Regions from separate parts of the Streptomyces sp. NPDC034670 genome, predicted to be linked through region 1. Evidence: predicted binding sites of a transcription regulator. Region 1 holds the regulator's gene; the other holds the start of a gene.

Evidence for each region. Region 1 encodes HrcA, which represses chaperone genes, less so after heat shock. Its sites were predicted from a motif close to TTNGCACTCNGNNNNNCNGAGTGCNAA; they were not measured.
Region 2: the regulator HrcA is predicted to act here: its motif matches at 2,663-2,689, upstream of groL (chaperonin GroEL).

The regions. Positions count from the first base shown of each region.
Region 1 is NZ_JBVITR010000026.1:81,916-88,764, forward strand. It holds gene ACZ56B_RS18865 (S41 family peptidase) at 1-214, opposite strand, end outside; gene ACZ56B_RS18870 (hypothetical protein) at 260-814, opposite strand; gene ACZ56B_RS18875 (16S rRNA (uracil(1498)-N(3))-methyltransferase) at 1,021-1,761, opposite strand; gene ACZ56B_RS18880 (nitronate monooxygenase) at 1,758-2,831, opposite strand; gene dnaJ (molecular chaperone DnaJ) at 2,993-4,129, opposite strand; gene hrcA (heat-inducible transcriptional repressor HrcA) at 4,130-5,146, opposite strand; gene ACZ56B_RS18895 (MBL fold metallo-hydrolase) at 5,307-6,044, shown strand; gene ACZ56B_RS18900 (DUF3097 domain-containing protein) at 6,073-6,849, shown strand, end outside.
Region 2 is NZ_JBVITR010000003.1:242,948-249,796, forward strand. It holds gene ACZ56B_RS03820 (NADH:flavin oxidoreductase) at 1-583, opposite strand, end outside; gene groL (chaperonin GroEL) at 876-2,498, opposite strand; gene ACZ56B_RS03830 (cold-shock protein) at 2,993-3,196, opposite strand; gene ACZ56B_RS03835 (MoaD/ThiS family protein) at 3,627-3,902, opposite strand; gene thrC (threonine synthase) at 3,899-5,194, opposite strand; SAM riboswitch class I at 5,213-5,360, opposite strand; gene ACZ56B_RS03845 (glucosyl-3-phosphoglycerate synthase) at 5,498-6,442, shown strand; gene ACZ56B_RS03850 (hypothetical protein) at 6,468-6,849, opposite strand, start outside.

The sequences.
Region 1 (6,849 bases):
CGCCGTCGCGGGTGGAGGTCCAGGCGACGGTGGTGCCGTCAGGCGAGATCCGGGGGTGGTTCACCGGCACGTTGTCGGCGCTGACCCGCCAGGCCCGGCCGCCGTCGAGCGGCGCGAGCCACACGTCGTCCTCGGCGGTGAAGGCGACCAACTCGCCGTGCGGGTGCGGGAATCGGAGATACGCGGTGGAGGCGACCGATGCGGGCTGTGTCACCCGATCACCCTACGCAAGTGCCCGCGGCCTGGACAGGGGGCGGGATCACTTGCCCTCGACCGGGCGACACGCGGGGTACTGGTCGCACCACACCGTCGTGGTGACGGTCACGGTGACGGTGGGATCCGGCCCGCCCCCGGTGGGCTCGCCCACCGGCGGGGGGCTGGTGGTGTCGCAGTCGCCGAGGCCGTCGACCCGGAACCGCTGCTTCCCGTCCACCTTCACGGTGAGGTTCCCGCGCACGCAGGCCCCGTTCACGGCGTGGGTGACCTTCCCGGTGACGGTGATCTCCTTGCCGTCCTCGGTCTCCCCCTCGCAGTCGACGGAGGCCACGGTGTCCTCGCCCCCGGAGGAGGCCGGGGACGACGCGCCGTCCTTCTCGCCGAAGGACGCGGTGCAGTTGAGCCACCGCACCCCGACCTTGCGCCGGCCGAGCTCCTCGGTCACGGTCTCGTCGGTCGTGTACGCGACCGCCGTGGAACTCAGTCCGCCCGGTTCGCACGCCACGGTCGCGCCCACCGCGGCCGCGACGAACCCGGCGGCCACCACCGGCCGCCGCCACCGCGCCCCGCGCCGGGCCCTGTTCCTCGATGCCCCCATGGACGGCAGCCTGCCACCGTCGCCGCGGGGGCGGTAGGGCGCATACGGCCACTGCGCACCACCCCGGGCCGGCGAACGGACGCCGGGTCAGGAGGCCGCGCCGCGGACGGGGTCACGGCGGGCGGGACGGTCCGCGCGGGCTGCCCGACGGGCCGTGGGACCGGACGGCCGGGAACCGCTGCCGGCGGACGGACGGCCGGGGCCCGTCAGGACCAGCGGCCCGTGCGGGCGAGCAGGACGGCCGCCGCCGCGGTGCCGGCGGTGGACGTGCGCAGGACGCTGCGGCCCAGGCGGTGGGGCCTGGCCCCGGCCCGCGCGAAGAGCTCCAACTCCTCGGGGGAGATGCCGCCTTCGGGTCCGACGACCAGCACGATGTGGCCACGGGCGGGGAGTTCGGCGGTCGCGAGGGGTTCGGTGCCGCTCTCGTGCAGGACGGCGGCGAAGTCGGCCCCGGCCAGGAGCGAGGCGACCTGCCGGGTCGTCGCCGCGTCCGCGACCTCGGGGAAGCGCACCCGGCGGGACTGCTTGCCGGCCTCGCGGGCCGTCGCCCGCCACTTGGCGAGGGACTTCAGCCCCCGCTCCCCCTTCCACTGCGTGATGCAGCGCGCCGCCGACCACGGCACGATCGCGTCGACGCCGACCTCGGTCATCGTCTCCACGGCCAGCTCGCCCCGGTCGCCCTTGGGCAGCGCCTGGACGACGGTCAGACGGAGGGACTCGGCGGGCTCCTCGACCACGTCGCCGAGGGCCACCACCAGGCGGTCCTTGCCCTCGGTGCCCTCGACCTCGCCCTCGGCCCAGCGGCCCGCGCCGTCGGTGAGGACGACGCTCTCCCCGGCCCGCAGCCGCTTCACGGAGACGGCGTGCCGCCCCTCGGGGCCGTCGAGCACGTAACGGCCCCCGCCGTCCGTGCCGAAGTGGTCGACGACGAACACCGGCGCGGTCACCGGGCACCTCCCGCCGACAACGTCGCCCGGGCGGAGGCGAGTTCGGCGACCAGCACCTCCACCAGCCGCCCGGCGGGCAGCTCCCGGGCCATCCGGTGGCCCTGGCCCGCCCACAGCGCCATGCCCTGCGCGTCCCCGGCCCTGGCCGCGGCCTTGCGCAGGGGCGCGGTGAGGTGGTGGACGTCCGGGTAGGCGGCGGGCGCGTAGGGGCCGTGCTCGCGCAGGAAGCGGTTGACCAGGCCGCGGGCGGGGCGGCCGGAGAAGGCCCGGGTCAGCTCGGTGCGGACGTACAGGGGGTCGGTCAGGGCCCGCTTGTGCAGGGCGTGCGCGCCGGACTCGTGGGTGGCGAGGAAGGCCGTGCCGAGCTGGGCCGCGGCGGCTCCGGCCGCGAGCACCGCGGCGATCTGGCTGCCGCGCATGATGCCGCCGGCCGCGACGACCGGGATGCCGACGGACTCCCGGACCTGGGCGAGCAGGGACAGCAGCCCGATGCCGGAGCCGTCCGCCTCCGGGACGTCCGCGTGGGTGCCCTGGTGGCCGCCGGCCTCGACGCCCTGCGCGATCACCGCGTCCGCGCCGGCCCGCTCGACGGCCCGTGCCTCCTCCGCGGTCGTGGCGGTGGCCAGGGTGAACGTGCCGACGCGGCGGAGGGAGTCCAGGACCCCGCGGGCCGGCACGCCGAAGTGGAACGACACCACCGGCACCGGGTCGTCCAGGAGGACGGCGAGCTTGGCGTCGAAACCGTCGTCGCGGCCGCCGTCGGGGTCGCCGAGCTCGGTCTCGTACCAGGCGGCCTCCCCGGCCAGCTGGTGGGCGTAGACGCCGACGGCGGCGGGATCGGCCGTCTCCGGCTGGGGCAGGAAGAGGTTGACGCCGAACGGCCTGCCGGTCAGTCCCCGCACCTGCTTGATGTCCTGGTACATCCCGTCCGCGGTCTTGTACCCGGCGGCGAGGAAACCGAGCCCGCCCGCCTCGGAGACGGCGGCGGCGAGCTGCGGCACGGAGACACCGCCCGCCATGGGCGCCTGCACGATCGGGTGCGGGAAGAGATCGGTCGGTACGGAGGACATGACGGCATGGTGTCACGTCCCCCGGACGCACCCGAAGCGACCCGTCCCCCGGGCGCGGGCCGCTTTCCGGAGCACCGCGGGAGCGGGGCCCGGCCGACCGTGCCCGCCCGGGGGTGCCCCCCGGACCCCGGCAGCGGCCGGCCGCCCCGCGACCGGGCGGCTCACCGCCCGTTGAAGGCGTCCTTCAGCCGCGAGAACAGTCCCTGCTGTCCCGGCTGGAACTGGCCCTGCGGGCGTTCCTCGCCGCGGAGCTTGGCCAGTTCGCGCAGCAGCCGCTCCTGCTCGGGGTCGAGCTTGGTCGGGGTCTGGACCTCGACGTGCACGACGAGGTCGCCCCGGCCGCCGCCGCGCAGGTGCGTGACGCCCCGGCCGTGCAGCGGGATCGACTGGCCGGACTGGGTGCCGGGCCGGATGTCGACCTCCTCCATGCCGTCCAGCGTCTCCAGCGGCACCTTGGTGCCGAGGGCCGCCGCGGTCATCGGGATGGTGACCGTGCAGTGCAGGTCGTCGCCGCGCCGCTGGAAGGTGGGGTGCGGCAGCTCGTGGATCTCGACGTACAGGTCGCCGGCGGGACCGCCGCCCGGCCCGACCTCGCCCTCACCGGCGAGCTGGATCCGGGTGCCGTTGTCGACACCGGCCGGGATCTTGACGGTGAGCGTGCGCCGGGAGCGGATCCGGCCGTCGCCCGCGCACTCCGGGCACGGCGTGGGGACCACGGTGCCGAAGCCCTGGCACTGCGGGCACGGGCGCGAGGTCATGACCTGGCCCAGGAAGGAGCGCGTGACCTGGGAGACCTCACCGCGGCCGCGGCACATGTCGCAGGTCTGCGCGCTGGTGCCCGGAGCGGCGCCCTCGCCGCTGCAGGTGGTGCAGACGATCGCCGTGTCGACCTGGATGTCCTTGGTCGTGCCGAACGCGGCCTCGTCGAGCTCGACCTCGATGCGGATCATCGCGTCCTGGCCGCGGCGGGTGCGCGAGCGCGGCCCGCGCTGCGACGCCGTGCCGAAGAACGCGTCCATGATGTCGGAGAAGTTCCCGAAGCCACCGGCGCCGAAGCCGCCCGCGCCGCCGCCGCCGGACTGCGAGAGCGGGTCGCCGCCGAGGTCGTAGACCTGCTTCTTCTGCGGGTCCGACAGCACCTCGTAGGCGGCGTTGATCTCCTTGAACCGCTCCTGGGTCTTCGGGTCCGGATTGACGTCCGGATGCAGCTCGCGGGCGAGCCGCCGGAAGGCCTTCTTGATCTCTTCCTGCGACGCGTCGCGGCGTACGCCGAGTACGGCGTAGTAGTCCGTGGCCACCTATGACTCCGCCAGGATTTGTCCGACGTACCGTGCCACTGCGCGTACCGCTCCCATCGTTCCGGGGTAGTCCATGCGGGTCGGTCCGACCACGCCGAGCTTGGCGACAGCCTCGCCGCCCGAACCGTAGCCGACCGACACGACGGACGTGGAGTTGAGTCCTTCGTGGGCGTTCTCGTGACCGATGCGGACGGTCACGCCCGGATCCTTCGCCTCGCCGAGCAGCTTGAGGAGCACCACCTGCTCCTCCAGCGCCTCCAGGACGGGCCGGATCGTGAGGGGGAAGTCGTGCCCGAAGCGGGTGAGGTTGGCGGTGCCGCCGATCATCAGCCGCTCCTCGTTCTCCTCGACGAGCGTCTCCAGGAGGGTGGACAGGACCGTCGAGACGGTACCGCGGTCCTCGGCCTCGAAGTCCTCCGGGAGGTCCTCCACCAGGTTCGGCACGTCGGTGAACCGGCGGCCCGCGACCCGGCTGTTGAGCCGTGCGCGCAGGTCCGCCAGGGACGCCTCCCCGAACGGGGCCGGGCAGTCGACCATGCGCTGCTCGACCCGGCCGGTGTCCGTGATCAGCACCAGCATCAGGCGCGCCGGCGCGAGGGACAGCAGCTCCACGTGCCGCACCGTCGAGCGGGTCAGCGACGGGTACTGCACGACGGCGACCTGCCGGGTCAGCTGCGCGAGCAGCCGCACCGTACGGGCCACCACGTCGTCGAGGTCGACGGCGCCCTCGAGGAAGTTCTGGATGGCGCGCCGCTCCGGCGGGCTCATCGGCTTGACGCCGGCGAGCTTGTCGACGAACAGCCGGTAGCCCTTGTCGGTGGGGATGCGGCCGGCGCTGGTGTGCGGCTGGGCGATGTAGCCCTCCTCCTCCAGCGCGGCCATGTCGTTGCGCACGGTGGCCGGGGAGACGCCGAGCCGGTGCCGCTCGGTGAGCGCCTTGGAGCCGACGGGCTCCTCGGTGCCGACGTAGTCCTGGACGATCGCGCGCAGCACCTGGAGTCTGCGTTCGCTGAGCATCGCGCACACCTCCAGTCGCTTCCGCCCGGTAACTTCCCTGGCACTCTTCGCACGCGAGTGCCAGACTTCCCCGGCCCAGTGTACGGCCGGGGGGTACACCTCGGGCAAGGCCGGTCCCGCGCCGCCGCGCCGGGCGGCACGGCGGCGGTAGCGTCCCCGTATGACCGTGACGTGGGAAGAGGCGGGGTGGGAGCGGGTGGCGCCCGGGGTGGGGCGGCGCCGGCTGCCGGGGTGGGACTGCACGGCGGGGCTCGTCGTCGGGGCGGACGCCGTGCTGCTCGTCGACGCGGGCTCGAGTCCGGGCGAGGGCGCACGGTTGCGGGCCGAGGCGCGGGCGCTCACCGGACGCCGTGTGACGCATCTCGCGCTCACCCATCCCCACTTCGACCACGTCCTCGGGGCCGCGGCGTTCGCGGACGCGGAGGTGTTCGGGGCGGCGGGGGCGGGCGCGGCGCCGGCGTACGGGCGGGAGGAGCTGCGCGCGGACGCGGTGCGCCACGGGCTGGACGCGCGGGTGGCCCGGGAGGCCGTGGACGCGCTGGTCCGGCCGCGCCACACGGTGTCCGGCGAGCGGACGCTCGACCTCGGCCCGGACGGCGGCCGGCCGGTGCTGCTGGCGGACGTGGGCCCGGGGCACACGGCCCACGACCTCGCGGTGCTGGTCCCCGGCGACCCGGTGGTGGTCTTCTGCGGCGACCTGGTGGAGGAGTCGGGCGAACCGCAGGCGGGCCCCGACGCCGTCCCGTCCCGCTGGCCGGCCGCCCTGGACCGGCTGCTGGAGCTGGGCGGCGAGGACGCGCGGTACGTCCCCGGCCACGGGGCGGTGGTGGACGCGGCGTTCGTCCGGGCCCAACGCGACGCCCTGGCGGCCCGTTTCGGCGTGTCACGCCACTCCTGACGGGCGGATTCCTCCTATCGTCAGCGGAATGCGCCAGTACTCCGCCGATCTGACCCCTCCGTGGAAGAAGCCGCAGCCGGTGCCCGAGGTCGCGGCCGAGCCCGGCCTGGTGGTGGAGGAGCCCGGCACCGGCTTCTGCGGCGCGGTGATCCGCTGCGAGGCGGGCACGGTGACCCTGGAGGACCGCTTCGGCAAGCACCGCGTGTTCCCGCTGGAGCCGCGCGGCTTCCTGCTGGAGGGCCGCCCGGTGACCCTGGTGCGGCCCGCCGCCGGCCCGCCGCGGCCCACCCGGACGGCGTCCGGTTCGGTGGCCGTCCCCGGCGCCCGCGCGCGGGTGGCCCGCGCGGGGCGCATCTACGTCGAGGGCCGGCACGACGCCGAGCTGGTCGAGAAGGTGTGGGGCGACGACCTGCGCGTCGAGGGCGTGGTCGTGGAGTACCTGGAGGGCGTCGACGACCTGCCGTCCGTCGTCGCGGACTTCGCCCCCGGCCCGGACGCCCGCCTCGGCGTCCTGGTGGACCACCTGGTCCCGGGCAGCAAGGAGTGGCGCATCGCCGAGTCGGTGACGAGCGAGCACGCCCTGGTGGTGGGCCACCCGTACGTCGACGTCTGGGAGGCGGTGAAGCCGGCCTCGCTGGGGATCCCGCGGTGGCCGCGGGTGCCGCGCGGGCAGGACTGGAAGACGGGCGTGTGCCGGGCGCTGGGGTGGCCGGAGGACACGGGGGCGGCCTGGCGGCACGTCCTGTCCCGGGTGCGGTCGTACAAGGACCTGGAGCCGGCCCTCCTGGGCAGGGTCGAGGAGCTG
Region 2 (6,849 bases), on a different contig from region 1:
TGCCGGCCCACAGGAACTGGTCGATGAGGTAGCCGTGGGCGCCGTGCAGCTCCACCCCGTCGAAGCCGATCCGCTCGGCCGCGGCGGCGGCCTCGGCGAAGGCGCCGATCACCTCGTCGATGTCCCGCCGGGTCATGGCCCGGCCGCCCTCGCTGCCGTCGGTCCGCAGCCCGGACGGCCCGACGACCGGGGCGTCCGGGAACGGCGGCTCCCCCGCCCGGCGCACCGTGCCGATGTGCCACAGCTGCGGCATGATCGTGCCGCCGGCCGCGTGCACCGCCTCGGCGACCCTCGCCCAGCCCGCGAGCTGCTCCTCCCCGTGGAAGCGGGGCACCCGGTCGCTCTGCCCCGCGGAGGGGTGGCCGACGTACGTCCCCTCGGTGACGATCAGCCCGACCCCGGCGGCCGCACGGCGGGAGTAGTACGACGCGACGTCCTCCCCCGGGACGCCGCCCGGCGAGAACTGCCGGGTCATCGGCGCCATGACGATGCGGTTCGGGACGGTCAGGCCGTTGATCACGGCCGGGCGGGACAGGATCCGGGCCGCGCGGGAGGCCGTTTCGGAGGCGGTGGTGACGGTCACGGGGGCTCCTCCAGGAGATACCGGTCAGTATGTGCACACGCATGGAATCTGTGCTGTACGGGCAACCGGTCCGCCCGCCACGGGCATTCCCGCCCTCCCTCCCGGGTGGCGCACGTCATACCCGCTTCTGACCTGTCGTCAACACGCTTCAGCGGGAACGGGGTTCGCGGGAGCCCCGGTTCGCCGGGGGGGGCGGACGGGACCGACCGGACACGCACGAGGGCGGCACCCCCCGGTGCACGGGGAGTGCCGCCCTCGGTCACGCGTCGGACGGTTCTGATCCTCGGGAGGATCAGAAGTCCATGTCACCGCCCGGCATGCCGCCGCCGGCCGGGGCCGCGGCCTTCTCCGGCTTGTCGGCGATGACGGCCTCGGTGGTGAGGAACAGCGCGGCGATCGACGCGGCGTTCTGCAGCGCGGAGCGCGTCACCTTGGCCGGGTCGATGATGCCTTCCTTGACCAGGTCGACGTAGTCGCCGGTCGCGGCGTTCAGGCCGTGGCCCGGGGTCAGGTTGCGCACCTTCTCCACCACGACGCCGCCCTCGAGGCCGGCGTTGACGGCGATCTGCTTCAGCGGGGCCTCCAGGGCGATGCGCACGGCGTTGGCGCCGGTCGCCTCGTCACCCTCGAGCTCCAGCTTCTCGAAGACCTGGGAGGCCTGCAGCAGGGCCACGCCACCACCGGCGACGATGCCCTCCTCGACGGCCGCCTTGGCGTTGCGGACGGCGTCCTCGATGCGGTGCTTGCGCTCCTTGAGCTCCACCTCGGTGGCGGCACCGGCCTTGATGACCGCGACACCGCCGGCGAGCTTCGCCAGGCGCTCCTGCAGCTTCTCGCGGTCGTAGTCGGAGTCGCTGTTCTCGATCTCGGCGCGGATCTGGTTCACGCGGCCCTGGACCTGGTCGGCGGAGCCGGCACCGTCGACGATGGTGGTCTCGTCCTTGGTGATGACGACCTTGCGGGCCTTGCCCAGGAGGTCGAGCGTGGCGTTCTCCAGCTTGAGGCCGACCTCCTCGGAGATGACCTCGCCGCCCGTGAGGATGGCGATGTCGCCGAGCATGGCCTTGCGGCGGTCGCCGAAGCCCGGGGCCTTGACGGCGACGGACTTGAAGGTGCCGCGGATCTTGTTGACGACCAGGGTCGACAGGGCCTCGCCCTCGACGTCCTCGGCGATGATCAGCAGCGGCTTGCCCGACTGCATGACCTTCTCCAGGAGCGGGAGCAGGTCCTTGACGTTGGAGATCTTGGAGTTGGCGATCAGGATGTACGGGTCGTCGAGGACGGCCTCCATACGCTCCATGTCGGTGGCGAAGTACGCCGAGATGTAGCCCTTGTCGAAGCGCATGCCCTCGGTGAGCTCCAGCTCCAGACCGAAGGTCTGGGACTCCTCGACGGTGATGACGCCTTCCTTGCCGACCTTGTCCATGGCCTCGGCGATGAGCTCGCCGATCTGGGTGTCGGCGGCGGAGATGGAGGCCGTGGAGGCGATCTGCTCCTTGGTCTCGACGTCCTTCGCCTGCTCGAGCAGGGCGGCGGAGACGGCCTCGACGGCCTTCTCGATGCCGCGCTTCAGGGCCATCGGGTTGGCGCCGGCGGCGACGTTGCGCAGGCCCTCCTTGACCAGGGCCTGGGCGAGGACGGTCGCGGTGGTCGTACCGTCACCGGCGACGTCGTCCGTCTTCTTGGCGACTTCCTTGACCAGCTCGGCGCCGATCTTCTCGTACGGGTCCTCGAGCTCGATCTCCTTGGCGATGGAGACACCGTCGTTGGTGATCGTGGGGGCGCCCCACTTCTTCTCGAGGACGACGTTGCGGCCCTTGGGGCCGAGGGTCACCTTGACGGCGTCCGCGAGCTGGTTCATGCCGCGCTCGAGGCCGCGCCGCGCCTCCTCGTCGAACGCGATGATCTTGGCCATGTGAAGTGGTCCCTCCAGGACTGGGGGTGATTCCTTCGGACCGCGCCCGCGCCCGCGACGGACGGCTCGCCGGCCTCGTGGTTCCTTGCCCCACCCGGCCCGCGGGCCTCACCGACCCGGTCCTTACGTTGTCACTCTCACCTTCAGAGTGCTAACGCCAATGATTAGCACTCGACCCCTCCGAGTGCAAGGCGCGCTCGCGAAGCGGGCTCGATGAGAGGTGGTGGTCGGGTGACGGACGGGCGCGGGCGGCCGCGGGCGCGAGAGGTGGCCGCAGGGGCCGGAAGGCGGCTCGGCCGTCCGCGAACACGCGCCCGGGCGAGCGCGGCGCACGCCCGGGCTCGCCCGCGCACGGCGCACGCCCCGTCCGGGCGCGGCGCACACCCACGCTCGTCCGGGCACGGCGCGCACCCCGGCCGGGCATGGCGAAGGGCCCGTGCCCCGGGAGGCACGGGCCCTTCGCCGGCAGAAGATTCCTGCGGCTGGTAGCGCGTTCAGGCAGTGACGCGAACCATGTCGGCCTGTGGGCCCTTCTGGCCCTGCGAGATCTCGAACTCGACCCGCTGGCCCTCTTCCAGGGTGCGGTAGCCGTCCATCTGGATCGCGCTGTAGTGGACGAAAACATCCGCACCACCGTCGACCGCGATGAAGCCGTACCCCTTCTCCGCGTTGAACCACTTGACGGTGCCCTGAGCCATGCCTAACTCCCCTATTACTGGCCCTTGCACAGATCCACACTTCGCGGATCCGGGTCATACCTCACCCCCCAACGGTTGGGGGCGTGCGCCGGAACGCGTCGACCGCGGCTGAATGTATCTGCCCAACTGCCGTCTGCAACAGGTCAATCGGACGAGAAATCTGGACGCCACGAGCCCGGGATATGGCGAGAATTCATCTGGTTTCAGGGCAAGTCGGGCCGCACATCAGGGGCAAATGCCGCGAAAGGCGCCCGCACTTTGGCTACATCCAGTCGGGCGTACGGCAGGAATCAAAGGTTCCCGATCGAGGGATCGGATCCGCGTTCCCCAACTCTACCGTGCTCAATCCCATGGAATAGCCCCCTCCGCATCTCTCACGGAGGGGGCCATGTGATGGACGCTCGGTAACCGGGATTACCGACGGTAATGATCAGCCCCCGGCGACCGCCGGAATGATGGACACGCCCGCGCCGTCCGGGGTGGGGGTCCCGAGGCCCTGCTCGAAGCGCACGTCGTCGTCGTCGACGTAGACGTTGACGAAGCGGCGCAGCCTGCCCTGGTCGTCCAGGACCCGGGCGGCGATCCCGGTGTGGTTCTTCTCCAGGTCCTCGATGACCTCGGCGAGGGTCGCGCCCTCGGCGCTCACCTCGGCCCGGCCGCCGGTGTAGGTGCGCAGGATGGTCGGGATGCGGACGGTCACGCTCATGCGAGGCCTGCCTCTCGGAACGACTCCAGGTTGGGGCGGATGGTCGCGGTGAGCCCGGTGCCGGCCACCGCGTCCAGCGTCTTCAGGCCGTCACCGGTGTTGAGCACGACGGTGGTCAGGGCCGGGTCGAGCACGCCGTCGTCGACGAGCTTCTTCGTCACGCCGACCGTGACGCCGCCCGCCGTCTCGGCGAAGATGCCCTCGGTGCGGGCGAGCAGCCTGATGGCGTCCACGATCTGGCCGTCCGTCACGTCCTCCACGGCGCCGCCCGTCCGGCGTGCGATGTCCAGGACGTACGGGCCGTCGGCGGGGTTGCCGATGGCGAGCGACTTGGCGATGGTGTCCGGCTTCTGCGGCCGCACGACGTCGTGGCCCGCCTTGTAGGCGGCCGACACCGGCGAGCAGCCCTCGGCCTGCGCACCGAAGATCTTGTACGGCCGGTCCTCCACCAGCCCGAGCCCGATCAGCTCCCGCAGACCCTTGTCGATCTTCGTGAGCTGCGAGCCGGAGGCGATGGGGACGACGATCTGGTCGGGCAGCCGCCAGCCGAGCTGCTCGCAGATCTCGTACGCCAGGGTCTTGGAGCCCTCCGCGTAGTACGGCCGCAGGTTGACGTTGACGAAGCCCCAGCCCTCGCCGGCCGGGTCGCCGATCAGCTCGGAGCAGAAGCGGTTCACGTCGTCGTAGTTGCCCTCGATGCCGACGAGTTCCCCGCCGTAGACGGCGGCCATGACGACCTTCCCCTGCTCCAGGTCGTGCGGGATGAACACGCAGGAGCGCAGGCCGGCCCGCGCGGCGGCGGCGCCGACCGCGCCGGCCAGGTTGCCGGTGGAGGAGCAGGACAGGGTGGTGAAGCCGAAGGCGCGGGCGGCCTCCAGGGCCTGGGCGACGACGCGGTCCTTGAAGGAGTGCGTCGGGTTGCCGGAGTCGTCCTTGACGTACAGGCCGCCGGTGACGCCGAGTTCACGGGCGAGGTTGTCGGCCTTGACCAGCGCGGTCCAGCCGGGGTTGAGGTTCGGCTTGGTCGCCACGTCGGCGGGGACGGGCAGCAGCGGCGCGTAGCGCCAGATGTTCGCGGGGCCCGCCTCGATCCGCTTGCGCAGTTCCCCGGCGTCCAGGCCCGAGAAGTCGTAGGCGATCTCCAGCGGGCCGAAACACTCCTCGCAGGCGAAGACGGGGCCGAGGGGCACGCGGTGGCCGCATTCGCGGCAGGAGAGCGCGGCGGCGGAGCCCAGGTCGACGGAGTTCGCGGCGGCGGAGTCGGTGGTGCTTGCAACGGTCTGCACAGCCATGTGAGGCGAGGCCCTTTCTCCTCATCTTCCTCACGACGCATCTCGCCGTGAGACGGATTTGGCACCTTCCCTAGCCGGGAGCCTCGCCACGTCCGTGTGACAAGAACCGACTGGAGGGTTGCCGGGGCTTCATCGGGCCGTGTCCCTCTGCCCCTCTGGATGAGCGGTGTTCAGTTGTCCGCGCGACGACCCCGACATGCGAGGGCCGTCCACGTTGCTCAAGACTGTAACCGAAGGCCTGGGTGGTCGAGACAGCCCGTCCGAACCGCGAGACGGATCACAGGCCAGTGAGGAGCCGGGACCGTGCTGGAAGAAGTCGAGCGCTGGCTGAGCGAACGCTCCTGGTCCGTGACCGACCGACCGCTGCACCAGGTCCTGGCGGCCAAACGCGCCACGGGCCGGACGGTGAGCGTGGTGCTGCCCGCGCTCAACGAGGAGGCGACGGTCGGCGAGATCGTGTCCGTGATCCGGCGCGACCTGGTGCTCCGGGTCCCCCTGGTCGACGAGGTCGTGGTGGTCGACTCGGGCTCGACCGACCGCACGTCCCAGAAGGCGGCGGCGGCGGGCGCGCGGGTGGTGCACCGGGACACGATCCTGCCCCGCATACCGGCCGTGCCCGGCAAGGGCGAGGTGCTGTGGCGCTCCCTGCTCGTCACCCGCGGCGACATCGTCTGCTTCGTCGACGCGGACCTGCGCGAGTTCTCCTCCGACTTCGTCTCCGGCATCGTCGGCCCGCTGCTCACCGAACCGGACCTGCAGTTGGTCAAGGCCATGTACGACCGCCCCCTGGGCTCCGCGGCCGGCCAGGGCGGCCGGGTCACGGAGCTGATGGCCCGCCCGCTGCTCAACCTGCACTGGCCGCGGCTGGCCGGTTTCGTCCAGCCGCTGGGCGGCGAGTACGCGGCCCGCCGCTCCCTGCTGGAGCGGCTCCCCTTCCCCGTCGGCTACGGCGTGGAGCTCGGCATGCTGGTCGACGCCCTGCACCTGGTCGGCCTGGACGCCCTCGCCCAGGTCGACGTCGGGGTCCGCCACCACCGCCACCAGGACGGCCAGGCCCTCGGCCGCATGGCCGCCGCGATCTACCGCACCGCCCAGCTCCGGCTGGCCCGCGGCCACCTGGTCCGCCCCGCGCTCACCCAGTTCGAGCGGATCGGGAGCACCTTCGCCCCCCGTACGCACCCGGTGGACACGGAGGAGCGGCCGCCCATGGCGGAGATCCCGGAGTACCGGGCGCGCAGGGTGGCCTGACCCTCCGGGGCCGCGGGCCCCCGCGTCAGCCGGGGACGCCGTCCGACCAGCGCCAGCGGCCGGCGGAGTCCCGCGCACAGGTCAGGTACTCGCCGCCGCGGCCGTGGGTGCTCAGGCCGCGGTGCCGGGCGGCGCAGAACTGGCCGTCGGCGTAGCAGTTGCCCGCGGGGCTGGTGATCTCGCAGACGCCCGTCCCGGCACCGCCGGAGCCCCCCGAAGTCGGCGCCGGCTCCGGCGGCACCGACTTCGGGGGCGGGGTCGGCTCCGGGCGCAGCGGGCGCCCGGCGCAGTCGCGGCCGTCCCGGGCGACGGTGAACGTCACGCCGCCGGAACCGCCGGTCTGCTCGCAGACCTTCTCCGCCGTGTCCCAGGAGGAGGCCGTCCGTCCGGTGCCCTGGAGCCGGACG